DNA from 4 places in the Streptomyces sp. NPDC001137 genome. Region 4 is predicted to be linked to each of the others. Evidence: riboswitches for the same ligand, from Rfam matches in the RefSeq annotation. Region 4 holds a riboswitch; each other region holds the start of a gene.
The links. Region 4 has a riboswitch for cobalamin ahead of ABT254_RS29555 (CbtB domain-containing protein). Riboswitches for the same ligand answer to the same signal wherever they lie in the genome.

Region 1 (7,113 bases), on a different contig from region 4:
TCGCCAACATCCTGCGCGTGACGCACGGTTCGATCTTCAATGCGATAGCGAAGATCCGCTCGACGACCAAGAACTCGGTGGTGCGCGTGCTGGCCAACCAGGCCAACGCGACGGTCCTCGACCACATCACGGTCATGGAGGACACCGGCCTGGTCAACTTCGACCAGGTCCTCTTCCAGCAGACGACCCCGCCGAAGCTGCCCGCCAGTGACCTGACCCCGCCACCCCCGGTCGCGGGCCAGCCGGAGGTCGTCCTCACCCCGCCGGTGGACAGCACCACCCAGCCGCCGCTCCTGCCGGGTGAGTCCGCGACCGGCCAGAACGCAGCTCCGAGCCCGACCGTGAGGTGAGATCCGGGCGGCTTGGTGATAGTGGAGCCGCCTCTTCCGTCTGTGGCGAAATTGTAATGGACGGTTGAACTACTCGTCGGTTACCGCAGGTTGACAGCGTTCCGCCAACAGATCCACGATGTGATCGCACTGGGGCTCATGTGACCAATGGGCCCGGTGTTCCTCAGACCATTCACCCCCGGTGCGGCCGGGCGCGGCGTGCTGCCCTGCGCCGCCGCGCCGGGATCTGCACACGCCAAGATGGGGATCTGCATGTCCATAGCCAGACGTGTCACCGCGCGCCGCCTCCTGGGGACGGGCGCCGCCTCGCTCGCCCTGTGCGCCGCCACCGTCGCCGCGGCCTCGGGGGCCTGGGCCACCGGCACGCCCGGCGGTGACGGCTGGAAGCATGCCGACGGCTACCGGCCCGGCACCGGCGCCGGCACCAAGACGGAGACGGACCGCTGCCAGTTCTCGCTGGACGGCAGCAACTTCTACGACTCGGTCAAGGTCGACGACCAGACCCTGAAGCCCACCGACGACGGCAAGGTCCACATCAAGGTCCGAACCGCGGGCGACGCCACGACCTGCACGGCCTCCCTGGCCTCCTACCTGGCCCACGGCCCGTCCTTCGCCACCTCCGGCGAGCAGGTCTTCGTCGACTTCGACTCGGTGACGGTCAAGCAGGGCCAGACCGACTCCCTCGACATCGCGGTGCCCGACGCGGGCTGCTTCGCGCAGATCGACCTCTACCGGGGCGCCGTGAAGTTCGACGGCAAGCTGGACGCGAAGGACGGCTTCGAACACGGCGATCTGCCCAAGGGCCCCGACCACCCGGTCATCAAGGACAAGCTCATCGCCTCCTGGAACGGCGGCACGAAGGACTGCACGAGCACCGAGTCGCAGCCGCCGTCCACCCCGCCCGCCTCGACCCCGCCGGCCGGGCAGCCCTCCACGCCGGCCGAGGAGAGCCCCACCCCGACTCCGAGCGCCTCCGAGTCGACGCCGAGCGGGCCCGACACCCCGGTCGCCTCCGCGTCGACCACCGCTCCCGCGGCCACCACGAGCGGCGGCGGTGGCCTCGCGGAGACCGGCGGCGGCAGCGACTCCGGTCTCATCGTCGGCGGCGCCACGGCGCTCCTGGCCGCCGGCGGGGCGATCGTCGTCGTGACCAGGCGCCGCCGCACGGCCCACCGGTGATCCGCCCCCGCCCGACCGGCCGGCGGACATCCCGATAGCCACTCCCGATACGAACGCCCCGGAGACCCCCGCTCCGGGGCGTTCGTGCCGCCGGATCCGCGGACCGGTCAACTCCCGTCCGCGGCACAGTGCCTGAGCAGCAGTCGTACGTCGTCGTCGACGACCTGGTAGCGCACCACGCGCCCTTCCTTCTCGCCCGCCACGACCCCGGCCGCCCTGAGCAGCCGCAGCGCCTGTGAGACGGCGGGGTCGTTCATGCCGGTCGCGATCGCCAGGTCGGACACGGCCAGCGGGCCGGTGCGGTGCAGGGCGAGCAGCAGGGCGAGCCGCTTGGGATCGGCGAGCAGGGAGAAGCGGTCGGCCCAGGTCCGGACGTGCTCGGCGTCGCCGATGGCCTCGATGGCCTCGCACACCCGGTGGCCGTCGATCGTGCGGCGGTCTGCGCGGTCGGCCGGGACGAGATGCATACGGCCATCCTCGCAGGCGCCTCCATGTGATCTTCCATACCTGCGCAGGTATGCAGCTATGCAGGGGAAGCCCAACGCCCCTACGGTGGGCGGGCCGTGGTGTTCGGGAAGTCGGTGCCATGCCGACGCGGCCCTCGCCACTGTGATCGGGGAGTTCGTCGCCCACGTCCCGCGAGGGACAGCCACTGGCCGCCAAGGCGGCTGGGAAGGCGGGCGGCGGACGTACGACCCGTAAGCCAGGAGACCGGCCACGGCATCTCACGAGGTGATCCACGAGGTGCTGGAGCGTGACCGCATGACCCTGCCCGGGACGTCCCTGCCCGAATCCGAGGCGCCCGTCTCCTTCCGCTGGCGGCGCGAGGACACCGTGAAGACGGTCGGCCTGATGGCGGTGATCGCCGCCCTGCACGTCGTCGCGTTCGGCATCCTCTTCCTCCTGGTCGTCCCCGGGCACTACGAGGTCGGCAACAAGGCCTTCGGGCTCGGCCTCGGCATCACCGCGTACACGCTCGGCATGCGGCACGCCTTCGACGCCGACCACATCGCCGCCATCGACAACACCACCCGCAAGCTGATGGCCGACGGCAAGCGGCCGGTGTCGGTGGGGTTCTGGTTCGCGCTCGGGCACTCCAGCGTGGTCGTGGTGCTGGCGGCGATGATCGCGGGCGGCACCCAGCTCGCCGACAAGGTCATGAACGAGCACTCCCGCACCCACCAGGTGCTCGGCTTCATGGGTACGACGATCTCGGCGACGTTCCTCTATCTCGTCGCCGCGCTGAACCTGGTCGCCCTCGTGGGCATCCTGCGCGTCTTCCGGGCGATGCGGGCGGGGACGTACGACGAGAAGGAGCTCGAACAGCACCTCGACTCCCGCGGCTTCATGAACCGGATCCTCGGCCGCCTGACCAGGTCCATCTCCCGCCCCGGCCAGATGTTCCCGCTCGGCTTCCTCTTCGGCCTGGGCTTCGACACGGCGACCGAGGTCACGCTGATGGTGATGGCGGGCTCCGGCGCGGCGGCCGGGCTGCCCTGGTACGCGATCCTGTGCCTTCCGCTGCTCTTCGCGGCCGGCATGAGCCTGTTCGACACGCTCGACGGCACGTTCATGAACTTCGCCTACCAGTGGGCCTCCTCGAACCCGGTGCGCAAGGTGTTCTACAACCTCACCATCACCGGGCTGTCCATCGCCGTCGCCTTCTTCATCGCCACGATGGAACTCTTCGGCCTCGACCTGGCCAACGTCGGCTACATCATCGTCGGCCTGTTCGTGGTGGTGTGGGTGGCGGCGGTGGGGTACTGGAAGGCGGCGCGGGTGGAGCAGCGGTGGGCGGCGCCGACCGCGCCCCCAGCGGAGCGCTAACGCTCCACTGTCTCCAAATACAGCTTCACGAAACGGTCCACGTCGACCTCCAACGCCACGTCCACCAGCGGCTGTCGACGGGCTCCCTCGTGGATCTCGGACTCTCCGGGGCGGGGGCGGCGGTCCACTATCGTCTGGCCGCGGGTCGGGCCGGGGGCGAGGGAGACCTCGACGGGGAGCAGGCGGGTGGTGATGCCCGCGGGGTCGACGACCGTGCAGACCGCGCCCGCGTCCCCGAGGCCGCCGGCCTCCTCCGCCTCGGGGGCCTCGCCCGGGTGGGCCGGCCGGTGGGCGAGGAGCTCGCCGGCCAACCGGGTGCCGGGATCGGTGCTCGCGCGCAACCGGTGCACATCGGCGCCGGGGACGACGACCTGCGTGAACACGTCCAGGCCGTACATCGTGATCGGTACCCCGGCGGTGAGCAGGACGGCGGCCGCCTCCGGATCGTGCCAGACGTTGAACTCGGCGACCGCCGTGGCGTTCCCGGTGGCCGCCGCGCCCCCCATGAACACGATCCGCTCGATGTTGCGGGTGACTTCGGGGTGGGTGCGCAGCAGCAGGGCGATATTGGTCAGGGGCGCGGTGGGGACGAGGGTGACCGGGCGCGGCGAGGCGAGGATCTCCCGGCGCAGCAGGGTCACCGCGTCCACGTCGGCGGGGGTGCGGGTGGGCGCGGGCAGGCCGAGGTCGCCCATGCCGTCGGAGCCGTGCACATGCCGCGCCGAGCGCGCCGGCTCGATCAGCGGGCGCTCGGCTCCGCGGCCGACGGGGATGTCGGGGGCGCCGGCCTGTTCCAGCACGGTGAGGGTGTTGCGGACGACACCGTCCACGTCCGTGTTCCCGGCGACGCAGGTGACCGCGCGCAGGTCGATCCCCGGGTGGCGGACGGCGAAGAGCAGGGCCAGGGCGTCGTCGACACCCGTGTCGCAGTCGATGATCACCGGGATGGGCTGACCGGTCACGGCCGGGCTCCTCTCACTACGACGACACGGGTCGCTACGACACGGGCTGCGCGCCGGGCGCTACGACAGTGACCTTACGCAGCCGCCCACAGTTCGGCGCCACGGGTCCGGACGCACTCCCCGATCCCCTCCAGCAGCCGTTCCACCGGTACGGCCCCCGGCCGCCGTCCGTCCCGCAGCCGCAGGGCCGCCAGGTCGCCCCCGGCCTCCCGTTCGCCGATCACCGCCTGGTACGGCACCAGGCGCGCGGCCCGGATGCGGGCACCGAGGCTGCCCTGCTCGGGAGCGGCCACCTCGGCGCGCAGCCCGCGTGCCAGGGCCCGCCGTACGAGGTCGTGGGCCTGCTCCTCCTGAGCCTGCGACACCGGCAGCACCACGAGCTGGACGGGCGCGACCCAGGCCGGGAAGGCCCCGCCGTGCTCCTCGATCATCTGCGCCACCGCCCGCTCCACGCTGCCGATGATGCTGCGGTGGACCATCACCGGCCGGTGTTTGGCGCCGTCGGCGCCGATGTAGTGCAGATCGAAGCGTTCGGGCTGGTGGAAGTCGATCTGGACGGTGGAGAGGGTGGCCTCGCGGCCGGCGGAGTCGACGACCTGGACGTCGATCTTGGGCCCGTAGAAGGCGGCCTCGCCCTGAGCCGCCTCGTACGCCACACCGGCGCCCGCCAGCACCTCCTCCAGCAGCCCGGTGGCCCGTTTCCACAGCTCCGGGTCGGCGACGTACTTGCCGCCCTCCCCCGGCAGGGACAGCCGGTAGCGGGCCGCGCGGATGCCGAGGTCGGCGTAGGCGCGGCCGATCAGCTCCAGCGCGTCACGGGCCTCGTCCACGGCCTGTTCCAGGGTGCAGAAGATATGGGCGTCGTTGAGCTGGATGGACCGTACCCGGGTCAGGCCGCCGAGCACCCCGGACAGCTCGGAGCGGTACATGCCGCCCAACTCGGCGATACGGAGCGGCAGTTCGCGGTAGCTGTGCGACCGGGACCGGTAGATGAGGGCGTGATGGGGGCAGAGGCTGGGCCGCATGACGACCTGTTCGCCGCCCAGGTCCATCGGCGGGAACATGTCGTCGCTGTAGTGCGACCAGTGCCCCGAGATCTCGTACAGCTCGCGCTTGCCGAGGACGGGCGAGTACACGTGCCGGTAGCCGGCCGCGCGTTCCCGGTCGCGGATGTACTCCTCCAGGGCGTGCCGCACGATCGCGCCGTCGGGCAGCCAGTACGGCAGTCCCGCGCCCATCAGCGGGTCGGTGTCGAACAGGTCCAGCTCACGGCCGAGCCGACGGTGGTCGTACATGGTCTCTCTCCTCCTGGTACGGGGCGAGCGACCCACGACGAAACCCCGGGGCACTCGCCCCGGGGCCTTTGACATCCAGTCCATGGATCAGCGCGCCGGGACACTCTCCGGCGTCGTCGTGAGGAACGACTGTGCGCGCTGCATGGGAGGACGGTACCGCAGGGGCGGAGGGGGTGCGAGGGGTTTTTGCGCGGGGCTACTGCATCATTCCGGGGGACAACCCCCGGACCCCCAGCAGAAAAGCAGGTCCGCGGGGGCGACTCCGGCGGACATCGCGCGGCGAACCTGAGTAACCCGGACGGCCCGGCGCGCTGGTGGGGCGTCGTGCGCGGTGGTCCCTTGGAGACCTGACCGATCTTGAGGTGGCCAGGAGGCGTCCGATGACCCGCATCCCGTCCCGTGTCCTCGTCGTCGCCGCGATGTCCGCGGGGGCGCTGGTGAGCGTGAGTGCGTGCGGCCTCATCGTGGGTGTGGGCCCGGAGCCGGGGGCGAAGGAGCCGTCGCCGACCGCTTCGCACAGTGCCGTTCACAGGGCGAAGCCGTCCCCCACGGCGCCCGCCGCACCGCCGCCCCTCACCGAGGCGCAGGCTCAGGCCGCGCTGGTGACCCAGACGGATCTGGGTGCGCCGTGGGCGCCCACGCAGGGGGCCGCGACCTGGCGGGACGGCGTGCTCAAGGCCCACGCCGACGTGCCCGAATGCCGCAAGCTGCTGGAGGCGCTGTACACGGACGACCTGTTCGGTGCGGATGCCGCCGGGGCGCGGGCCGTGACCGGGCTCGACGACGCCATGGACCAGACGCAGCTGCGCTACCAGGTGCTGTCGCTGAAGCCCGCCGCCGCGGGCCGGACGCTGGCCTGGATGCGGACCTTGCCGAAGACCTGCGCCAAGTTCACGGCGGTGACCGGGCGCGGCGCGCTCCAGAACGTCCGGGTCGACGAGGCCGTACTGCCGGTGGTCGGGGACGACCGGCAGGGGCTGCGGATCACGTTCACCGGCGCGACCGCCACCGGGGAACAGACCCTGCTCACCCTCGACGTCGCCGTGGTCCGCGTCGGCGACGACACGATCGCCCTCACTCACGGCGGCACGGGCGAGGTGTCCGCCGACACCACGAAGGCCTTCGTCCAGGTGGGTGCGCAGCGACTGGCCGATGTCAGGAAGCAGCCGCGGCTCCGCGTCTGACCGGCGCCTGGGGCCCGGCGGAGGTCTAGCCGAGCTTCTCCACGGCCTCCTTGGTCTCCTTCAGGCCCGCCCCCGTCGCCTCCCGGTACACCTTGATCGCCTGGATCTTCTTGCCGTCCCGCAGGAGTGCGTTCACCTCGTCCGACCACGGTTCGGGCTCGGTGAGCCCCAGGTGGCCGAGGATCAGGTCGAGTTTGTGCTCGATCCGGGCAGCCCGGCGGTCCGCGCGGGAGATCCGGCTCTCGATGCTGCCGATACCGAAGAGCACCAGCAGGGTCAGCAGGGAGAAACCCAGTATGTCCATGCCATGATCATA
Region 2 (7,113 bases), on a different contig from region 4:
GGTCGCGTCGGCGAGGGTGGCCTTGCCGTCGGCGGTCGCGCCGTCGCTGCCCGGGCCGAGCGCGGCGTCGGCCCAGCGGGCGACGCGGGCCGCGGCGGCCAGCTGGGAGCGAGCCATTCTGGCCAGCTCCGCGGGTGCCGGTGTGCCCTCCGGGGGGCGGGGCGCGGCGCGGCGCGGGCGGCGCTGGTTCACGGCTCTGGGGGCGGCGGACAGGGATCGCGGGCCGACGAGTCGAAGCCTGGAGTCGCGCGGGATACGGGACGTCACGGGTGCAGTCTTCCGGTTGACGGTCCGAAAACCCAAACGGAATGTCACCGCCGGTGCCGGGACTGGCCAACGCACGGGGACCGGCGAGCGGCTCGGGGACGGGAACAGGCCAGTGGTACGGCCTTAAACGGAATCGTGTCGACTGTTCAGCTCCGCCCCGGCCCGGCGCCGTGGGCGGGGGTGTCGGACGGGGTCGCACGAGCGGGGTGAGCCACCGGCGCAGAGGGCCGCGCGGGCGGGGCGAGGGGCCGGCGGAGCGGGTGCGCGAGTCGAGTGAGGTCCGGGGCGGAAGGGTGGGAACGGGGTGGGGGCCGGCCGAAGCGGTCACATCAGCGGGGTCAGGAAGCGGCGCATGGCTTCTTCGTAGGCCTCCGGGTCGGCGTTCCACATCGCCGAGTGCGGGGCGTTCGGGACCGTGCGCAAGGCGATCAGGCGGGGACGGGCGTGGGCGAGACGGCGGGAGTACTCCCAGGGGGCCAGGGTGTCCTCCGGGCCGTGGAATATCAGCGTCGGCACGCTGAGCTGCTCGGCCTCGACGGTGCGCTCGCGCTCCATGCCGGTACGTCCCTGTGCGGCCCGGACGGCGAGCGGCAGCAGCGCGCCCGGTGTGCGGCGGGCGGCGGCGAGGGCGCGCAGGGTGGTGGCCCAGCTGAGCACCGGGGAGTCCAGGACCAGTCCGGAGATGCTGTCGCGCAGTCCGGAGTGGGCGGCGGCGCGCAGCGCCATGGTGGCGCCGGTGGACCAGCCGTGCAGGACGACCTGTCTGGCGCCGTGGCTGACGGCGTGCCGGATCGCCGCGTCCACGTCGCGCCACTCCGTCTCGCCGAGGTGGCCCAGGCCGTCGGGGGAGCGGGGTGCGCCGGGGTCGCCGCGGTAGGCGAGGGCGAGCACCGGGAAGCGCTGGCGGTGCAGGAACTCCATGATGTTCATGGGGAGTTCGCGGGTGGCTCCCAGACCGTGCACGGCGATCACCCAGGTGTCCCGCGCTCCGGGCACGAACCAGGCGGGCAGGGAGCCGAGTTCGCCGGGGATGTCCACGTCGGTGTGGGGCAGGCCGAGGGCGCTGCCGGGGTCGCCGGTGTGCACGTTCGGGGTCAGCCAGACCTTGTCGCCGGGCTCCAGGGTGCCGTGGGTGACCCGTTCCAGGCGGCGGACGACGGTGTCGGCGGAGTGCGTGGCGGTGGCGAGGACGGGGCCGACGACCGCGTGGGTGCCGTCGCCGGTGAGGCCGTAGGTGCCGGGGCGCATGGCCGCCAGGTCGCGGGTGAGCGCGATCTGCCCGGCGGCCGTGGCGTGCACGGTGAGCTGGGGTTCGGTGGGCAGGGGCCGGCCGGGCGGCGCCTTGAGCGCCGCGTCGCTCGCGAACCGGCCGGCGGCCACGCTTGCCGCGCCGGCCGCCAGGGCTACGGTGACGGCTGCGGCCGTCGCTTTGACTGTGCGCACCCGTCCAGTGTCCTGGCGGACCCGGCCACCGGCCAGCGGGAGGACGGGGCGGGGTGATGCGGAATGCGGCGGGGTGTGCCGGCTCGGCCCGGGTGCGGTTTCCCGGGCCTCACTTCCGTTGGCCGTAGCCCCGCAGTTTCTCGCCCGCCTCCGCCACCTGCTCGCGGGACAGCAGCGTCGGGGACATGCCCGGTACCGAGGAGGCCGTCAGCCACAGCCGGCACATCCATTCCAGTTGGGCGGTGCGGTCGTAGGCCTGGTCGAGGGTGGTGCCGTAGGCCATCGTGCCGTGGTTCTGCAGGAGGCAGGCGGTGCGGTCGGCGAGGGCGTGGAGCATGTTCTCGGCCAACTCGTCGCTGCCGTATGTCGCATAGGGGGCAACTCGGACGGGTCCACCGAGGGCGCCGGTCATGTAGTGGATCGCCGGGAGCTCGGGGACGAGTGTCGAGACGGCCGTCGCGTGCACGGCGTGGGTGTGGACCACGGCGCGGGCGTCGGTGGTCCGGTGGATCGCCAGGTGCATGGGGAGTTCGCTCGTCGGGACGAGCGTGCCGAGCACCTGGCGGCCCTCGAGGTCGACGCCGGTCACGTCCTCGGGCGTGAGCCGGTCGTAGGGCACGCCCGAGGGTGTGACCAGCACGGTGTCCCCGACGCGCACCGAGACGTTGCCCGAGGTGCCGACGACGAGCCCATCGGCGACCGTGCGGCGGGCGGTCGCGACGAGCGCCTCCCAGGCGTGCGCCACCTCGGCGCTCAGGCCCCTCCCCCACCGCTCCGGCACGCCCCGCACACCTTCTAGCGCATCCCGTTCGCCTCGCTGGTCCCGCCGCTGCTCAGCCATGCCGCGATCCTGCCAGGCACCTCCCCGGCCCGCTGCGGGGCGGAGGCACTTTAGGGCGGAAGCCACGCCTCCGAAAGACCCCTTATAGGGACATATCCTTCTCTCTCCATGCTTGGCCGGAGATCATCGGGCATTCGACGACCTTCCAGTAATCTCCCGTTGTTTTGTCGTGCACGTCGCCATTCCGGGGGGAAACATGGCTCGTGATCGCAAACCGCTGCGCCGCCGCACCCGCGTTCTCGCGGTCTCCGTGGCGGCGCTCACCGTCACAGGGGCGGCTCTCGCCGGGCTTCCGGCCTCGGCGGCGAGTCTGCCGAAGGGGCACGACGTCTCTTCGCACCAGAAGAACGTCAACTGGTCGAGCGCGAAGGCCAAGGGCGCAAGGTTCGTCTACGTCAAGGCGACCGAGTCCACGAACTACAGCAATCCGTACTTCGGCCAGCAGTACAACGGCGCCCGCAGCGCCGGCATCATCCGCGGCGCGTACCACTTCGCACTGCCGGACAAGTCGTCGGGCAGGGCGCAGGCGGCGTACTTCGTGAACCACGGCGGCAGGTGGAGTTCGGACGGCTGGACGCTGCCGCCCGCGCTCGACATCGAATACAACCCGTACAGCGCCAAGCACAGGTGCTACGGACTGAGCAAGGCGCGCATGGTCGGCTGGATCAAGTCGTTCAGCGGCGAGGTGAAGCGGCTCACCGGCCGCCATCCCGTGATCTACACGACCACCCACTGGTGGAACACCTGCACGGGCGGAAGCGGCGCGTTCGCCTCCGACCACGCGCTGTGGATAGCCCGTCACGGCTCCGGGGCCACGGGTTCTCTCCCGGCCGGCTGGTCGTTCTGGACCTTCTGGCAGTACGACAACGGCGGCGACCTGCCGGGTGACCAGAATCTCTTCAACGGGTCGCAGACCCAGCTGAGGAAGTTCGCCCGGGGCTACTGACCAAGGGGCGCCGAGAGACCGGGGGTCGCCGGGACGGGGCGGAGCGGCGACCCCCTCATTCAGACATCGTGCAGCCGCCCTCAGTTCATCTTCCGTTCACCCAGGTTGCCTACGGTCAACCGACCGTTGACTTCGAACGATTGCCTGGGTAAATGGAAAACTTCTCGCTGATCCTCGCGATTGTGGTCGTAACCGCACTCGCGTTTGATTTCACGAACGGTTTCCACGACACCGCCAACGCGATGGCCACCACCATCTCGACCGGTGCGCTCAAGCCCAAGGTCGCGGTGGCCATGTCCGCCGTGCTGAACCTTGCGGGTGCCTTCCTCTCCGTGGAGGTCGCCAACACGATCTCCAAGGGTCTCGTCGACGAGACCGGCATACGTCCCGAGGTCATCTTCGCGGCGCTGGTCGGCGCGATCCTCTGGAACCTGCTGACCTGGCTCGTCGGCCTTCCCTCCAGTTCCTCGCACGCCCTGATGGGCGGTCTGATCGGCGCCACCATCGCCTCGGCCGGCATGGGCGCGGTGCACGGCGACGTGCTCGTCACCAAGGTGCTCATCCCGGCGCTCGCCGCCCCGATCGTCGCGGGCCTGGCAGCCCTGCTCGCGACCCGGCTGTCGTACACCCTCGGCAAGAAGGCCGACGGCAAGGCCGCCGAAAAGGGCTACCGCGTCGGCCAGATCGCCTCCGCGGGCCTGGTCTCGCTGGCCCACGGCACCAACGACGCACAGAAGACGATGGGCATCATCACCCTCGCCCTGGTCGCCGGCGGCGCCGTCGCCCCCGACTCCGACCCGCCCACCTGGGTCATCCTCTCCGCGGGCCTCGCCATCGCGCTCGGCACCTGGCTCGGTGGCTGGCGCATCATCCGCACCATGGGCAAGGGACTGACCGAGCTCCAGCCGCAGCAGGGCTTCGCCGCCCAGACCAGCGCGGCCACGGTCATCCTGGCCTCCTCGCACCTCGGCTTCTCGCTCTCCACCACCCACTCGGTCTCCGGTTCGGTGATGGGTGCGGGCCTCGGCCGCAAGGGCGGCGTGGTCCGCTGGTCGACGGCGACCCGCATGCTCGTGGCCTGGTGCCTGACGCTGCCGGCCGCGGCCCTGGTCGGTGCGGGCGCGGAGTCCGTGACGGATCTCGGCGACTGGGGCACCGCCGTCGTCGCCGTCTTCCTGGTCGTCGCCAGCGCGGCCATCTGGAAGGTCTCCCGGCGCGAGGTCGTCGACGCGTCGAACGTCAACGCGACCGACGAACCCGCGGGCGTGGTGACCACGGCGATCGCCGCCGTGACCCCGCCCCCCACGGGCACGGTGACCGAGGGCCTGACGGCCACGATCCCCGCCCCGGCCCCCGTGGCCGCCGCCCCCGACCCGGCGACCCCGCCGGCCGCGGCCGTCTGAGCCCGCCCACCCGGCACTTAAGGAAGAGAAGCAGCATGAAGATCGACTGGGCAGCCCTGGGCTCCGTCTTCGGCGTCAGCCTCGCGGTCACGGTGGGCCTCGTGGCCCTGTTCACCCTCGGCATCATGGGCCTGTCGCGCCGCGAGCGGGCCGTGGCGCAGGGCAACTCGGCGTCCCTCGCGGTGGCCGGCGCGTACGTGGCCTTCGCGGGGGTCGCGGCGGCGGTGGCCTACGGGATCCATCTGGTGATCGCCAAGTCCTGAGGCGGCCGGACCGCCTCCCCACCGTCCCGCGGGGCGAGGAAGCACCCTTTCGTGCTTCCTCGCCCCGCGGGTTTTTCATGCGCGGGTCCGAGCGCCGGGTGTGGGCCTCAGCACACTCCCCCGCCGCAGGTCAACGGCAAGTTGACTGCCGTTCGGGGGCGTGGTGGACTGCCGAAGCCATATACGGCGGCGCGAGAGGAAGCCGGTGCGAGTCCGGCGCGGTCCCGCCACTGTCACCGGGGTAGTAAGCCCCGGGAGCCAGGAACTCTCACCGCCGGTCTCGTCGAACCAGGGCGTGGACACCCTGAGTGAGGACATGTCGCCATGCCAGCCTGCCGTTTGAGGTTCAGGACCAGGTCCCTGCTCGATCCCACGGCCGGCTGAGCCGATGCGTGCCGATCGCGTCTTCGCGTACGGCGCCGCCGCCGGCCTCCTCGGTGACCATCTGCTCGGCGATCCGCGCCGTGGGCATCCGGTCGCCGTGTTCGGGCGGGCCGCGGGTGCCGTGGAGCAGGTGTTGTGGCGGGACCATCGCGGGTGGGGCGCGCTGCACACCGCCGTGTGCGCCGGGAGCGCCATTGCGCTGGGTGCCCTCGCGCAGCGGTCCGTACGTCCGTCCCGTACCGCCTCCCTCGCTCTGACCGCGGCCGCCACGTGGGCCGTTGTCGGGGGGACCTCGCTCGCGCGCGAGGCCCGTGGCATCGGGCGGGCGCTGGAGGCCGGGGACGTCGAGGCCGCCCGGGCCAGGCTGCCGCATCTGTGCGGGCGGGATCCGCAGGCCCTGGACGCCGACGGGATCGCGCGGGCGGTGGTGGAGTCCGTCGCCGAGAACACCTCCGATGCCGTCGTGGGGGCGCTGGTGTGGGGGGCCGTGGGCGGAGTGCCCGGGCTGCTCGGGTTCCGGGCCGTGAACACGCTCGACGCCATGGTGGGGCACAAGTCGGCCAGGTACCGGCGGTACGGCTGGGCTTCGGCGCGGCTGGACGATGTGGCGGGGTGGCCGGGGGCCCGTCTGACCGCCGTGCTGGCCGCCGCTGCCGGGGGTGACGGCCGGGGGGCCGTACGCGCCTGGCGTTCTGACGCCGCGAAGCATCCGAGCCCCAATGCCGGGCCCGTGGAGGCTTCGTTCGCGGGGGCGCTGGGGGTGCGGCTCGGGGGGACCTTGTCGTATGGGGGGCGTGTTGAGCATCGGCCTGTGCTGAACGGGGAGGGGCGTGCCGTGGAAGTCGGCGACATCGAGCGTGCCGTGCGGTTGTCGCGGCGGGTCGGATGGCTGGCGTTGGGGGTCAGTGCGGCTGGGGCGGTGCTGCGGGGCCGGGTCGCACGGCGCCCGGCGGTGGGGGCTGTGCCCACCCGTTCCGCCCCAGCGGAACGACTGCCCACAGCGGATGCGGTGGGGGCTGTGCCCCGTTCCGCCCTGGCGGAACGACTGCCCACAGCGGTTGGGCGACAGCAGGGTGGTGTGTCATGAGCGGCGGGGGGCTTCTCGTTGCCGGTACCACCTCCGATGCCGGGAAGAGTGTCGTCACTGCCGGGATCTGTCGTTGGCTGGTGCGGCAGGGGGTCAAGGTGGCGCCCTTCAAGGCGCAGAACATGTCCCTCAATTCGTTCGTGACGCGTGAGGGTGCCGAGATCGGGCGGGCTCAGGCCATGCAGGCGCAGGCCTGCCGGGTCGAGCCGACCGCGCTGATGAACCCCGTGCTGCTCAAGCCCGGTGGCGAGCAGAGCAGCCAGGTCGTGCTGATGGGCAAGCCCGTCGGCGAGTTGAGTGCGCGCGGGTATCACGGGGGGCGGCAGCAGCAGCTTCTGGGGACCGTGCTCGACTGCCTGGCCGAGTTGCGGGGCACGTATGACGCCGTGATCTGTGAGGGGGCGGGTTCTCCCGCCGAGATCAACCTGCGGCGGACCGACATCGTGAACATGGGCATCGCCCGTAACGCGCGGCTTCCC
Region 3 (7,113 bases), on a different contig from region 4:
GTAGAAGTCCGGGTAGCGCATGGGGCGCAGGGTCAGCTCGAAGCCCGGGTCGAGGAGATTGGCGTTACGGGTGGTCATTACTGGCAGGCCTCGCAGGACTCGGGGTTTTCCAGGGAGCAGGCGACCGCTTCGGGGTCGGCTGCTTGCTGCACGGGGACGGTCGCCCGGGCGGCTCGGGCGATCCGCGTCGCCGGGCGGGAGCGCAGGTAGTACGTCGTCTTCAGGCCCTGCTTCCAGGCGTACGCGTACATCGAGGAGAGCTTGCCGATGGTCGGCGTCTCCAGGAACAGGTTCAGGGACTGGGACTGGTCCAGGAACGGGGTGCGGGCGGCGGCCATGTCGATGAGCCCGCGCTGCGGGATCTCCCACGCCGTGCGGTACAGGGCGCGTACGTCGGCCGGGATCCAGGCGAAGTCCTGCACCGAGCCGTTCGACTCGCGCAGCGCCTCACGGGTGCGGGCGTCCCAGACGCCGAGCTCCTTGAGGTCCTTCACCAGGTAGGAGTTGACCTGGAGGAACTCGCCGGAGAGGGTCTCGCGCTTGAAGAGGTTGGAGACCTGCGGCTCGATGCACTCGTACGCGCCCGCGATCGACGCGATGGTGGCGGTGGGGGCGATCGCGAGGAGGAGCGAGTTGCGCATGCCGACGGCGGCGATGCGTTCCCTGAGGGCCGCCCAGCGCTCCGGCCAGGTGAGTTCGGTGTCGTAGTGGTCGGGGTGCAGGACACCGCGGGCCGTGCGGGTCTTCTCCCAGGCGGGCAGTGGACCGCTCCGCTCGGCGAGGTCGGCGGAGGCCTCGTAGGCGGCGAGCATGATGCGCTCGGCGATCCGGGTGGACAGGGCCTTCGCCTCCGGTGAGTCGAAGGGCAGGCGCAGCTTGAAGAAGACGTCCTGGAGGCCCATCGCGCCCAGGCCCACGGGGCGCCAGCGGGCGTTCGAACGGCCCGCCTGCTCGGTGGGGTAGAAGTTGATGTCGACCACGCGGTCCAGGAAGGTCACGGCCGTGCGGACCGTCTCGTCCAGCCGTTCCCAGTCGATGTCCCCATCGGCCACGAACGCGCCGAGGTTGACCGAGCCCAGGTTGCAGACCGCCGTCTCGCCGTCGTTCGTGACCTCCAGGATCTCGGTGCAGAGGTTGGAGGAGTGGACGACATGGCCCGGCTCGGCGGTCTGGTTGGCGGTGCGGTTGGCGGCGTCCTTGAAGGTCATCCAGCCGTTGCCGGTCTGCGCGAGGGTGCGCATCATGCGGCCGTAGAGGTCACGGGCGGGGATGGTCTTCTTCGCGAGCCCCGCGTCCTCTGCCTTGCGGTAGGCGGCGTCGAACTCCTGGCCCCACAGGTCCACCAGCTCCGGCACGTCCGCCGGGGAGAACAGGGACCACTGCTCGTCGGCGTTCACGCGGCGCATGAACTCGTCCGGGACCCAGTGCGCGAGGTTCAGGTTGTGCGTACGGCGGGCGTCCTCACCGGTGTTGTCGCGCAGCTCCAGGAACTCCTCGATGTCGGAGTGCCAGGTCTCCAGGTAGACGGCGGCCGCGCCCTTGCGCCGGCCGCCCTGGTTCACGGCGGCGACCGAGGCGTCGAGGGTCTTCAGGAACGGGACGATGCCGTTGGAGTGGCCGTTGGTGCCGCGGATCAGGGAGCCGCGGGCGCGGATGCGGCTGTACGACAGGCCGATGCCGCCGGCGTGCTTCGAGAGGCGGGCGACCTGGTGGTAGCGGTCGTAGATGGAGTCCAGCTCGTCCAGCGGGGAGTCGAGGAGGTAGCAGGACGACATCTGGGGGTGCCGGGTGCCGGAGTTGAAGAGGGTGGGGGAGGACGGGAGGTAGTCGAGGCGGCTCATGAGCCGGTAGAGGGCCGCGACTTCCTCGAGTGCGCGTGTGGTGTCGTCCTCGGCCAGTCCGCTCGCCACCCTCAGCATGAAGTGCTGGGGCGTCTCGACGACCTTTCGGGTGATGGGATGCCGGAGCAGATAGCGGCTGTGCAGGGTGCGCAGGCCGAAGTAGCCGAAACGGTCATCGGCCTGAGGGTCGATGAGCGCGTCGAGGCGGTCGGCGTGGACCCGTACGAACTCCGCCGTGCGATCGGCGATGAGGCCCTCGCGGTGCCCGACGGCGACGGACTCGGTGAAGGACCTGACGCCCTGGGAGGCGGCCTCGGCGGCGATGCCGATCGTCAGCAGCCGGGCGGCCAGCTGCGAGTAGGCGGGGTCCTCGGAGATGAGGCCGGCGGCCGCCTCCGTGGCCAGTTCGCGCAGCTCCGTCTCGTCCGCGCGGGCGGACCGGCCGCGCAGCGCGGCGGCGGCGACCCGGCCGGGGTCGGCGTCGGGGAGGTCGGCGGTCAGCTCGGTCAGGGTCCGCAGCAGCGCGGCCCCCAGGCCGTCGTCGGCCACGGCGGCGCTGGCTGAAACCGGGTCTGCTGGCGCGATGGTCACGTGAGGCTCTCCCTCGCTCGGCACGGGGGCCTTGCGGAGGGCAGGGGGCAGTCACGAGCGCGCACGGCGTCGCGTCCACCGGCCCACTCCACGAGGCCCGGACGTCGAAGCACCCGGGCCACGGCGGCCGGGCGCACTGTCGGCAGGTCCTCGGACTGACGCCCATATGTGTGCGAACACGTATGGGTACACCGTTGCGGGACAGTTCCGGATTCGCACCGGATTCCCCTGCGGCGACAGCGAGCATGAGCATACATCTTGTGCCGGGTGTGGGTAGCACCCCCATATGTTGTGTCGCGGCGACTTCGGAGCGTGTCAGAGCGTCAACTCATAGGCGAGGAGGGTGAAGTCCTGACCCGGGATGGGCTTCCAGTCGCGCTCGGGGGCGCGGACGAAGCCGGCGCGTTCGTAGATGCGATGGGCGGCGTGCATGACCGGCTGGGTGCACAGGACGATGCCGGTGCGCTCCGCGGCTCTTGCCCGGTCGATGCAGGCGCGTACGAGGGCTTCTCCGGCGCCTCGGCCACGGGCTGCCCGGTCGACGGCGAGCATGCGTATCTCGGCCTCTCCCGGGCCGGCCAGATCCGCCATGGGGCCGGTGGACGGGACGTAGGTGACGCCGCCGACCGGCCGGCCGCCCAGGTCGGCCGCCAGCACCTCGGCCGCCGCCGCCCGCTTGGCGACGTCCCTCAACTCGGCGAGATACCAGTCGCTTTCGCCGAAGGTGAGCAGACCGTCCTGGAGATAGGCCTGGGCGGTGATCTCGCCGAGGACCTCGTACTCGCCGGGTTCCGCCTGTCTGATCACGATGTCCATGGTCCCGAGTGTGCCGGACGGGTACGACAACGGGCCGCCGGATTTCTCCGACGGCCCGCCGATCGCCGTAACCGCTAGTGGGACGCGCCCGCAGTCGCCGGGGGCAGCTCCACCTGGACGCCCGGGTCGCCCGCGTCCGCCGTGTAGTCCCCCGGCTTCGTCTCGTCGACGCCCTCGGGGGCCTTCAGGGCCTTCAGGACGAAGGTGAGCACCACCGCGACCACCGCGTTCAGGACGAACGCCGTCAGGCCGATGTAGCCCATCTCGCCGAGGCCCGGGATGTTCGCGTTGGAGCCGCCGAAGTGCTTCTGGCCCGGGTTGGTCGGGGAGGCGACACCGTAGGCGGCCAGCGTGCCGTAGACCATGCCGACCGCCCAGCCCGCGAGCAGCGCCCAGCGGTGGAACCAGCGCGTGAACAGGCCGCCGACCAGGGCCGGGAAGGTCTGCAGGATCCAGATGCCGCCCAGCAGCTGGAAGTTGATCGCGACCGTCTTGTCCATCGTCAGGACGAAGACCAGGGCACCCACCTTCACCAGCAGCGAGACGATCTTGGAGACCTTGGTCTCCTGCTCCGCCGTCGCGTCGGGCTTGATGAAGTCCTTGTAGATGTTGCGGGTGAAGAGGTTCGCGGCCGCGATGGACATGATCGCCGCGGGGACGAGCGCGCCGATGCCGATCGCGGCGAACGCCACGCCCGCGAACCAGCTCGGGAACATGTTCTCGAACAGCTGCGGAATGGCCAGCTGACCGTTGGTGACCTTGACCCCGGCCGCGATCGCCATGAAACCGAGCAGCGCGAGCAGGCCCAGCATCAGCGAGTACAGCGGAAGGATGGTGGTGTTGCGGCGGATCACGTCACGGCTCTTCGAGGACAGCGTCGCGGTGATCGAGTGCGGGTACATGAACAGCGCGAGCGCGGAGCCCAGCGCCAGCGTGGCGTACGTCCACTGGTTCGCCGCGGCCGGGACGAGTCCGCCCGCGCCGGCCGCCGCGTACTTCCCGCCCGCCTTGGAGAAGATCTCGTCGAACCCGCCCAGCTTGATCGGGATGTAGATGATCGCGACGGCGATGACGATGTAGATCAGCGCGTCCTTGACGAACGCGATCAGCGCGGGGGCGCGCAGGCCCGAGGAGTACGTGTAGGCCGCCAGCACACCGAAGGCGATCAGCAACGGCAGGTCCTTCACGAACCAGTTGGAGTTCGCGCTGCCGCCGACGCCCATCACGTCGAGGACGGCCTGGATGCCCACCAGCTGCAGCGCGATGTACGGCATCGTCGCCAGGATGCCGGTCACGGCCACCGCCAGCGACAGCCCCTTCGAGCCGAAGCGGCCGCGCACGAAGTCCGAGGTGGTCACGTACCCGTGCCGGTGCGAGACCGACCACAGCCGGGGCAGGAACGTGAAGATCAGGGGGTACACCAGGATCGTGTAGGGCACGGCGAAGAAGCCGGCCGCGCCCGCCGCGTAGATCGCCGCGGGTACGGCGACGAAGGTGTACGCCGTGTACAGGTCGCCGCCGAGCAGGAACCAGGTGATCCAGGTGCCGAACGACCGTCCGCCCAGGCCCCATTCGTCGAGGCTCTGCTCGTTCTCGGCCTTGCGCCAGCGCGCGGCCAGGAAGCCCATGACCGTGACGGCCAGGAAGAAGAAGATGAAGACGCCGAGCGCGACGCCGTTCACGCCGGTCTTCACTTGCTGCCTCCCCGGCGTGCCCGCTGGTCGCGCTGCCACAGCTTGTACGCGGTCATGGTCAGCGCCGTGGAGATCAGTACCCACAGCATCTGGTACCAGTAGAAGAACGGGATGCCACCGAGCGCAGGGTCGGTCTTGGCGTAGGAGCCGACCCACAGCATCGCCACGAAGGGCGCGACGAGGCAGATGGCGATGACGACGCGGACCGGTGTCACCACCGGGGGTCTCACTTCTGGCGTTTCAGACATACCGCGACTCCGTCCCCTCACTGATCACCTGTGTAACGCGCAGGCAATCTAGGTCACGCTGTTACGGGTGCGGAAGACCTCGTCCGCATATCGGTATGTCGATTCCGTGAAGGTCCGACATCGGTGCGACATCGCTGTCAGCAGCAGCGGAAACCCTGCCGAGGATCCGCCTCCTGACGGTCCGTCCGCATCCGCTCGAACTCACGCCGGGACGGCACCCGCGCGCCCGGAAGGGTCTTGCGCAGATGCGCGACATAACGGTCGTACGCCGACTCGTCCGTCAGCTCCCGCACGTACCAGCGCACCCCCCTAATCGCCCGGCGCAGCAGTACCGACGGCAGCACGGCGCTCCTCCTCCTTCTCCTCCCGGGTCGCGATCAGCCCCGCCGGGGCGGTGATCCTCGACTCGACGTACGGCGACTCGCTCAGCGAGGAGAGCGCCGGCCGGCGGATGTGCCGGACGCAGACCCGCAGGGCGTCCGCGATCACCACGACGATCAGGACGGCCAGAACCGCCGAAAGGACGCCGTCCACCGTCGAGTTGGTGACCACGGTGTGCATGTCGTCCATGTTCTTGGCGGGCGGCAGCACCTTCCCGGCGTCGATCGCGTCCTGGAACACGGACCGCTGCTTGAAGAACCCGACCTTGGGGTCGCTGGAGAACACCTTCTGGTAGCTGGCCGTCAAGGTCACGGTCGCGTCCCAGGCCAGCGGAATCCCGGTGATCCAGGCCCACTTGAGGCGCCCCGACTTCACCAGCAGGGTCGTGCAGACCGCCAGCGCGACCGCGGCCAGCAGCTGGTTGGAGATGCCGAAGATCGGGAACAGCTGGTTGATGCCGCCGAGGGGCTCGTGCACGCCCACCCACAGGAAGTACCCCCACAGCGCGCACACGGCCGCGCTGGTGAGGACCAGGCCCGGCTTCCAGCTCACGTTCCTGAACGGCCGGACGACGTTGCCCAGCATGTCCTGCAGCATGAACCGGCCCACCCGCGTACCGGCGTCCAGCGCGGTCAGGATGAACAGCGCCTCGAACATGATCGCGAAGTGGTACCAGAAGGCCCTGAGGCTCCCGCCGGTGACCTTGGAGAAGATCTCCGAGACACCGATGGCGAGCGTGGGCGCGCCGCCGGTGCGGGAGAGCAGGCTGGACTCCTCGACGTTCTTCGCCGCCTGGGCGAGGTCGGCCGGTGAGATGTGATAGCCCCAACCGGTCACCACCTGGGAGGCGTTCTGCACGGTGGTGCCGATAGCGCCGGACGGTGCGTTCATCGCGAAGTACAGCCCCGGGTCGATGATGCTCGCCGCCACCAGCGCCATGATCGCGACCGACGACTCCATCAGCATGGAGCCGTAGCCGATCATCCGGACCTGCGTCTCCTTCTGGATCATCTTCGGCGTCGTACCGGAGGAGATCAGCGAGTGGAAGCCCGACAGGGCGCCGCAGGCGATGGTGATGAAGACGAAGGGGAACAGGGACCCGGCGAAGACCGGGCCGTCGCCGCGCGAGGCGAAGTCCGTCACCGCGTCCATCTTCAGCGTCGGCAGCGCGATGACCACGCCCAGCGCGAGCAGCGCGATCGTGCCGATCTTCATGAAGGTGGACAGGTAGTCGCGGGGCGCGAGCAGCATCCACACCGGCAGGATCGAGGCGATGAAGCCGTACGCCACCAGCCAGACGACCAGGGTCGAGGGCGCGAGGGTGAACGTGCCGGCCCAGGACGACTCGGCGACCCAGCGGCCCGCGACCAGCGCGAGCAGCAGCAGCGCCACCCCGATCAGGGACACCTCGGCGACCCGGCCGGGGCGAAGTACCCGCAGATAGAAGCCCATCAGCAAGGCGATCGGGATGGTCATCGCGATGGAGAAGGTGCCCCACGGCGAGGAGGCGAGCGCGTTGACGATGACCAGCGCCAGCACCCC
Region 4 (7,113 bases):
GGCCTGGGCGGCCTCGTCGAAGAAGATGAACTGCTCCATCGCGGTCAGCCCGCGCCCGCCGTACTCCTTCGGCCAGCCCACGCCGAGCCAGCCGTCGGTGCCCAGGCGTCGGATGGTCTCGCGGTAGAAGCGTTTCTGGGCGGCCGGGTCGCCGTGCCGTGCGTAGGCGTTGTCCGGCACCAACTCGGCGAAGTACGAGCGCAGTTCGGTGCGCAGCCGCTGCTGCTCGGGCGTGTATTCGAGGTGCACGGCGCCTCCAGGCTTCCCAGGCCGGTCCTGACGGCGCACACCGTAGAACGTGTTCCAGAAATTGGGAATGGCGAGGGACAGGGAAAGGGCCCCCGGTCGTCGACCGGGGGCCCTTTGCCAAGTGAACCGGTGGAACGGGTCAATGGGCGACGGGAGTTGCCTTGGAAGCGCCGTTCGCCCGCGCCGGCTTCGGCGCGAGCACCCGCTCCGCCAGCACCCCGAAGACCAGCCCGAAGGAGGTCCACAAGGTCAACTGGACGGCCAGGGCCGCCAGTCGGAACTGCCAGAGCAGGGTGGCGGAGAAGTCCTTGGGGACCTCGTTGAAGGACGGCAGGAACGCGTACGCGAGCCCGATGGCGAGGACGAGGAACGCGCCCGCGGCGAGCGTGGCGTTCCAGTTGCCCAGGCGGGGCGCCAGGCGCTTGCCCAGGATGACGGCGGCCACGGCCAGCAGCACGCTGAGCACCACCATCAGGAAGTACAGCGTGGTGCGTTTGCCGATGGTGTCGGGGTCTCCGACGGACGGGGGGTTGGCCGGGTACTTCAGGAACGGCACGACGTACACGGTGATCAGGCCGGCGGCCGCCAGGAGCAGCGCGCTCGCGCGCGGCCCGAAGCGGCCGATGCGGCCGAGCGCGAAGCAGTACGCGAGGGCGGCGATGCCGCCGAACGCGACGCCGTAGACCAGGACACCGGTGGACAGGCCCGCGGTGGACTGCATCGTGCGGCTGACGGCTTCGACGCCGTGCTCGTGGGAGTGCGCCTCCTCGTAGGCGATGGCCGCATCCACGCGCGGTTCACCGAGGAAGTAGGCGACGACCAGGGCGAGCAGGCCCGCGGCGAGCCCCGCGAGCATGCCACGCACCAGGAGGTTGCGGACGGTTGCCGAGTTCATGAGCGGCTGTGCTTTCTCGCCGCCCTCAGTGGCAGGGGAAGCCGAGCAGGTGGCGGGCGTCGTGCACCCACTCGTGCACGTCGGATCCGTTCATCACGGAAGTGGCGCCCTGCTCGGCGCCGACGAAGTAGAGCAGAACCAGCATCAGGATGCCGAAGAAGACCGCCCAGGGGACGATCGCGCCGATCGGCAGCTTTGCCGGTACGGCGGTGGGGGTGGTGGTCGGCTGAGCGACAGACTGCGCCATGGCAGGCCCTCCTGGGGAACTCGCGTCCCGTCTCGGTGGTGCACGCGACGACGGGGCGGGTCTGACTCACCCGGTGCGCACCCAGGGTGCGTACCGGACTTACAGTGGCGCGACCGTGCCGGACTTCCACCGGCTTCCGCTGTGCCGTCGTCAATATCCACGAGAAGGTACCGCGAAGCAGAGGTGGGGCCAAGGGCGCACGGGGCGGCCGTGAGCGCCCCTGGTGAGCCGTTTTTCTCGTCAGGGCCAGGGATTTGAAGGGATGTCGAGGGCGGGGATGGACGTATGACGAGCCGAGTGATCTTGGTCTCACCTGCGATCACGGCGGCCCTCAGGGAGGCCCGCTTCGACGACGGCTGCCCGCTGGACGCCTCCGGGCTGCGGCAGGCACGGGCGGCCGCCGGCACGCTCCCGGCGGCGGAACGGGTCTGGGTCTCCCCCACCGTGCGCTGCCGCGAGACCGCGGGCGCCCTCGGCCTCGACGCCGTGGACGCGCCGGAGTTGGCGGCCCTGGATGCGGGCCGCTGGCGCGGTGCGACGCTGGCGGAGGTGAGCGAGCGCGAGCCGGAGGCGCTGGCCCGCTGGCTGTCGGACCCCGCGGCGGCGCCGCACGGCGGGGAGTCGGTGACGGCGCTGTGCGACCGGGTGGCGGGCTGGCTGGAGGCGGTCGCGCGGACACCGGGCCGGACGATCGCCGTTGTCGAACCCGAGGCCGTACGGGCCGCGGTGGTCCGGGCGCTCGGGGCGCCGGAGTCGGCGTTCTGGCGCGCGGACGTCCCGCCGCTGACGGCCGTCGGGCTCAGCGGCAGGGCGGGGCGCTGGAACGTGCGGCTCGGGCAGCCGGTCGGTGCGCCGTGAGCGTCAGTTCAGGGTGGCGAGGAATTCCGTGCACGCCTCGGCGCACTGCCGGCAGGCCTTCGCGCCGTCCTCGGCGCCCGGAAACCGGTCGAAGGCGTGCGCACCCTCCAGGCACACGGTGCGGCACCACTCCACCTGGATGCGGATGGCGGCCTCGTCCAGGCTGTTCTGCTCGGACAGCACACGGCAGGTCGCGTCGCACACCTCCGCGCACATGATGCCCTTGCGTCGTACGAGTTCCTGCTCCTCCGTGCCGTCCGGGTCCACGAGGCTCGCGCGCAGCGCACACGCGCGTGCGCACTCGGTGCACGCCTGCGCGCAGGCGAAGCGGTCCTCCAGGAACCGGAAGAGCTCCTGCTGGGTCGTCGAAGTCACACCTGGCGGGTTGCCGTCACCGACCCCCTCAAACACCGGTGACCGCGATCCCGTCGACTCGGGCCGGCCGGGCCGGTTCGCACCGGGTCCCATGGGTACCCGCGTGCCCATGAGCACCTCATGGATGGACATGGACATCGCCGCAGGCCGCGGCGCCCTGGGAATCGGCCTGGTCGTCGTGGGGGTGGCGGTCGTGGCCCTGCTGATCGGTGCCTTCTGGCTGGGCGCCCGCATCCGTCGCCGTGAACCCGCTCCGCCGCGCCCGGAGGATCAGCCGCAACTGCCGGACGACGGCCCGGTCCGCGAGGTACAGGAGAACCGTGAGCCCGCCGAGATACCCCGCAGCGAGCAGCGGCTGACCCCGCACGAGCTGCCCGGTCACGGCAATACGCCGAGCAGGACGAGTGGGTCGCAGCAGCGCAAGCGCTGGAGCGAGGGCAACAGCGGGGCGTTCGGGAGCGGCGGGCCGGGCAGCCGCTGACGCCGGGAGGACGTGAGAGTCAAGACCCACCCGCCCGCGGCACCCTGCCGCTGCCCGACTACGACGCCCTGCCGAGCGGCGGGCTCGGGAGCCGCGCAGGGTCCTGACCGCCGAGGAGGTCCAGGGCGCCCCTCACGTACCAGCACGCGGGCGGCGACCGGCTCCCGATCACACCGCGCTGCTGTTCGTCCGGCCTGGAACATGTGCACACGAGCGCGGAGCCGACATCGGGCGCCCCGAGCTCGCTGCGCCCCGAGCAGCACGGCCGCCACATCGGCCTACCGGTGTCACCCGCGACCTCCGCGCCACCCCTTCAGCCCACCACCGCACGGCACCCCCGACCGGATCACGGCAGCGTGGCCGAAGAGGCCGCAGGCCTCTCGCTGAATTCCTGCACAGACGAGGACTCGTCGCCATGATCTGTCGTCGCCACGTCGGCCGCGGGGCCGGAGCCGTCGTTCTCCTGCTCGCCGCAGCGGGCTGCTCGGACTCCGCCATGGGTCAGCTCGTCTACACGACACCCGCCAAGCGGAAGGTGGCGATCCAGAGCCCGGCAGTCGAGGCATGCCATCGTCTGCCGGGCGGCGCCTACAGCGTGGACAACTACACGCTCTACGACATCCGGCTCTACACCAACGCCGACTGCGTGCTGACACCAGCCGGTCAGGACCAGCGCGGTCAGATCGGCGGAGAGAGCTTCTACCTCGCGACACAGGCGTCTGTCGCCTTCACACCCGGCCAGTCCCCGTGGCTGAGCTACTACGTCATCCCCGGAACCAGCTGAGTCCACGGCCGGCACATCAGGAACATGATGTCGAGGATCCGGACGAGGCTGCGGTACCCCATGCGGGTCATCGAGTCGCGGGCACCTCCCGACGGCCCATGGTGTTTCGCGTCGGCCCGAGGGGGCGCGGCGGCTGCGACCCGGCGGCTCTGCTGACGGGCTGCGGGGCTCGGACGGCGCGTTCAGCCTCTGCACGCTCGTATACGTCGACGCCCTCGCGCGAGCCGGGCCGGCTCCGGCGATGTCCCGCAGGCATTCACCCAGCCTCGCTCACGATGGCTGCGACACGCCCGGACGAGGCGCTCGACCGGCCGGCGGCGCGCCGAACGCGGGGATGCTCGGCCCCTGCGGAAGCAGCTGAACCACGACGAAGGACACCACGGCGGCCAGCACCACCAGCGCCACCGTGTCCACGTTGCCCAGCAGGAGCACGACCAGGACCACGCTGCTCACGGGCACCCGCAGGGCCGCGGTCACCGACGCCGCCATCCCGACCGCCATCGCCGGCACCAGCCCCAGACCGGGCAGCGGCGCCAGCAGGACACCGGCTGCCCCGCCCAGGAACAGGGCGGGAAAGACGGGGCCACCGCGCAGGCTGCCCAGACAGAAGGTGTACGCGAGGGCCTTGAACACCAGCACCGCCACGAGGGCACCCACCGACCAGGCGTGCGGGTGCTGCGCCAGGCCGGCCAGGGCGGCCTCCCCCGACATGGCGGCGTCGGCCGGCGAACGGCCGGTGGCGACCGCGTAGAGGGTGATGGAGGCCGCCGCCCCCAGCGCGCACAGAATGGTGTTCCGCACCGTCCGGGTCGTCACGAAGCCGGCCACGAACCTGCCGCCCACGAACACCCAGTGGATGAGGAGGGCGAGGGCCGGCGCGATCAGCAGGACCCACAGGACGTCTGCCCAGTCGAGCGGCGGCGGCTTCGGCAGCCCGATGTCCAGGCTCCCGGTGTCCAGGCCGGTCCAGTGCACGAACCCGGTGAAAATCAGGTCCCCGACTCCGCTGGCCAGCAGGGCCGGGAGCATCACCGCGAACAGCTGCGGCCCGCCCATCCCGGCCACCTCCATCAGGAGTACGGCTCCCACCACCGGGTTTCCGAAGAGCGCCGAGATGGCCGCCGCGGCCCCGGCCGCGCCGAGCAACGCCGTGCTCGCCTCGGTCTGGGGCGCCCGGACCAGGCTCGCGAAGAGCAGCGCCAGACCGCCGCCCAGGGCGATCAGCGGCGCCTCCGGACCCAGTACGACCCCGAGCGGCAGACCGACCAGAGCGGCGACGAGGACACCGGGCAGCGCTTGTTTGGTGACCCCGCCGGCATGCAGACCGCCCGCCGGGATGTGCCCGCCCCGCCCGGGAAGCCGGGCGACCACCAGGCCTACGATCAAACCGGCCACCGCCATCAGGGGCAGCGCCCACCACCAGGGAGCCTGCTTCCAGCCCAGGTCCTTGGGCCAGTCGGTCCAGATCAGCTGCTCCAGCTGGTGGAGCGCGACGAGGAACCAGAAGGCGAGCAGTGCCACCGGAACACCGATCAACCCGCAGAACACCAGCGCCTTGCGGTATTCGGGGCGTCGCAGCATCTTCCGCAGCTGGTCGGCCTCAGGGGGCTGACTTCCCCGCGCGGACACGGCCGGTCCCGATCTCGTCCCGGTAATGGGGTCCTCCCGAGGTCAGGACACGACAGGTGATTCAACCCATAACGGGTCGATTTTATCCAGCCGCTTGTCCATTGCCCGTCGCCACGCTACCGGTGACCAGAAACGACTCGACTGAAGACACCCCAGGGGTGACGGACTCGGTGAACGTGCGTCCGCCGGGGGCTACGTCGAGCGGGGCTGAGTCGTCGGGATCCGGTGGGTGAAGAACATCGCGAGCAGCGAGGTGAGGGCGAGGATCGCGAGTGCGGCGCGCAGGCCGTCCAGCCGTGCGTCGGCGTTCGCGTCGAGCGCCGCCTGGGTCACCTTCGTGCTCGTGCCTGCCTCGTCGAGGGCGGCCTTGAGCTGAGCGTCCGACAGGAAGGGCACGCCGCTTTCGAGTTCGACGCTCGCCTCGCTCTTGACCTTGGCGGGGATCTCGGGGTTCTGCTCGATGTTGGCGAGGAACGAACTGGTCAGCGCGGCGATCAGGACCGATCCGGCCAGTGCCGTACCGATCGAGGAACCCAGGTTGGTGACCGCGTTCTGGACGCCGCCCACTTCCGCGCTCCGCTCGTCCGGCACCGCGGACACGGTGACCGAGCCGAGCTGGGACGCCAGCGCGCCCATGCCCAGCCCGATCAGCAGGAGGGGAATGGTGACGACTTCCGCACCGGCGTCGGCGTCGAGCGCGGCCATCAGGATCACCGCTCCCGCGAACAGCGAGAGGATCCCGAGCCTCACCACCCGCCGCGGCGAGACATCCGGGAGGAAACGCGGGATGAGGATCGCGGCGGCCAGCAGCGTCAGCGAGAGCGGCAGGATGCGGGCGCCGGTCTTGAGCGCGGACAGGCCGAGGGCGACCGACAGATACAGGGGTACGACGAAGAAAACCCCCATCTGCACGAGGTACTGGAAGAAGAACATCGTCAGTCCGCCGGTGAGTTGCCGGTTCTGAAGGAGGGCAGGGTCCACGAGAGGTTCCCTGCTCCGCTTCACAAGGCGAGCCTCCCAGCGGAGGAACAGCCAGATCAGGAACAGTCCCGCCAGCATCAGCCAGACGACCAGTGAGATCCCTAGCCAGGAGGGCGCGTCGGGCTTCGGCTGGAACCAGCCCCATTCGTCCGAGCGGAGTACGCCGTAGACGAAGACCCCGAGCCCGGCGGCGGACAGCGCAGTGCCGACGAGATCGATGCGGGAGTGGCTTTCGGCCGGTGCGTCGGCGATACGGCGGCCGAGGGCCAGGATGGCGAGAACGATCGCGACTTCACCGGCGAACACCCAGCGCCAGGAGAAATAGGTGGTCGCGACACCTCCGACGAGCGGACCGAGCGCGATCGCAACGGCTCCGGCGGCTGTGACCAATCCGTAGGCGGCGGGGCGGCGCTCGACGCCGAAGTTGCCGGCGACGAGCGCCACGATCGCGGGCAGGATCAGCGCCGCCCCGAGGCCTTCCAGGAGCGACCAGCCGAGCAGGAGGACCGGCAGGTTCGGGGCCAGGGCCGTGGTCAGGGATCCGCACCCGTAGACGGCACAGCCGATCATGAACGCGCGTTTGTGACCGATCAGCGCGCCGACCTTGCCGCCGG

Region 1: it holds a riboswitch for cobalamin, as region 4 does, so the genes downstream of both, nicT (Nickel transporter NicT) here and ABT254_RS29555 (CbtB domain-containing protein) in region 4, are expected to answer to the same signal.
Region 2: it holds a riboswitch for cobalamin, as region 4 does, so the genes downstream of both, ABT254_RS39630 (cobalamin biosynthesis protein) here and ABT254_RS29555 (CbtB domain-containing protein) in region 4, are expected to answer to the same signal.
Region 3: it holds a riboswitch for cobalamin, as region 4 does, so the genes downstream of both, ABT254_RS25965 (ribonucleoside-diphosphate reductase subunit alpha) here and ABT254_RS29555 (CbtB domain-containing protein) in region 4, are expected to answer to the same signal.

Annotation. Positions count from the first base shown of each region.
Region 1 is NZ_JBEPBA010000011.1:194,169-201,281, reverse strand. It holds gene ABT254_RS23570 (DUF4142 domain-containing protein) at 1-350, shown strand, start outside; gene ABT254_RS23565 (LAETG motif-containing sortase-dependent surface protein) at 603-1,529, shown strand; gene ABT254_RS23560 (ArsR/SmtB family transcription factor) at 1,637-1,996, opposite strand; cobalamin riboswitch at 2,077-2,263, shown strand; gene nicT (Nickel transporter NicT) at 2,292-3,356, shown strand; gene ABT254_RS23550 (nucleoside hydrolase) at 3,353-4,318, opposite strand; gene thrS (threonine--tRNA ligase) at 4,393-5,688, opposite strand; gene ABT254_RS23540 (hypothetical protein) at 5,994-6,797, shown strand; gene ABT254_RS23535 (ribosomal protein L7/L12) at 6,823-7,101, opposite strand.
Region 2 is NZ_JBEPBA010000029.1:54,087-61,199, forward strand. It holds gene ABT254_RS39600 (hypothetical protein) at 1-267, opposite strand, end outside; gene ABT254_RS39605 (alpha/beta hydrolase family protein) at 592-1,710, opposite strand; gene ABT254_RS39610 (class II aldolase/adducin family protein) at 1,820-2,551, opposite strand; gene ABT254_RS39615 (lysozyme) at 2,748-3,497, shown strand; gene ABT254_RS39620 (inorganic phosphate transporter) at 3,650-4,900, shown strand; gene ABT254_RS39625 (hypothetical protein) at 4,936-5,163, shown strand; cobalamin riboswitch at 5,310-5,451, shown strand; gene ABT254_RS39630 (cobalamin biosynthesis protein) at 5,552-6,634, shown strand; gene ABT254_RS39635 (cobyric acid synthase) at 6,631-7,113, shown strand, end outside.
Region 3 is NZ_JBEPBA010000013.1:191,584-198,696, reverse strand. It holds gene ABT254_RS25970 (ribonucleotide-diphosphate reductase subunit beta) at 1-78, opposite strand, end outside; gene ABT254_RS25965 (ribonucleoside-diphosphate reductase subunit alpha) at 78-2,432, opposite strand; cobalamin riboswitch at 2,557-2,685, opposite strand; gene ABT254_RS25960 (GNAT family N-acetyltransferase) at 2,748-3,248, opposite strand; gene mctP (monocarboxylate uptake permease MctP) at 3,323-4,942, opposite strand; gene ABT254_RS25950 (DUF3311 domain-containing protein) at 4,939-5,190, opposite strand; gene ABT254_RS25945 (YbdD/YjiX family protein) at 5,328-5,534, opposite strand; gene ABT254_RS25940 (carbon starvation CstA family protein) at 5,500-7,113, opposite strand, start outside.
Region 4 is NZ_JBEPBA010000017.1:42,299-49,411, reverse strand. It holds gene ABT254_RS29565 (acyl-CoA dehydrogenase family protein) at 1-249, opposite strand, end outside; gene ABT254_RS29560 (CbtA family protein) at 389-1,144, opposite strand; gene ABT254_RS29555 (CbtB domain-containing protein) at 1,170-1,391, opposite strand; cobalamin riboswitch at 1,394-1,576, opposite strand; gene ABT254_RS29550 (histidine phosphatase family protein) at 1,677-2,249, shown strand; gene ABT254_RS29545 (four-helix bundle copper-binding protein) at 2,253-2,624, opposite strand; gene ABT254_RS29540 (DUF6479 family protein) at 2,734-3,105, shown strand; gene ABT254_RS29535 (hypothetical protein) at 3,521-3,889, shown strand; gene ABT254_RS29530 (chloride channel protein) at 4,160-5,470, opposite strand; gene ABT254_RS29525 (MFS transporter) at 5,711-7,113, opposite strand, start outside.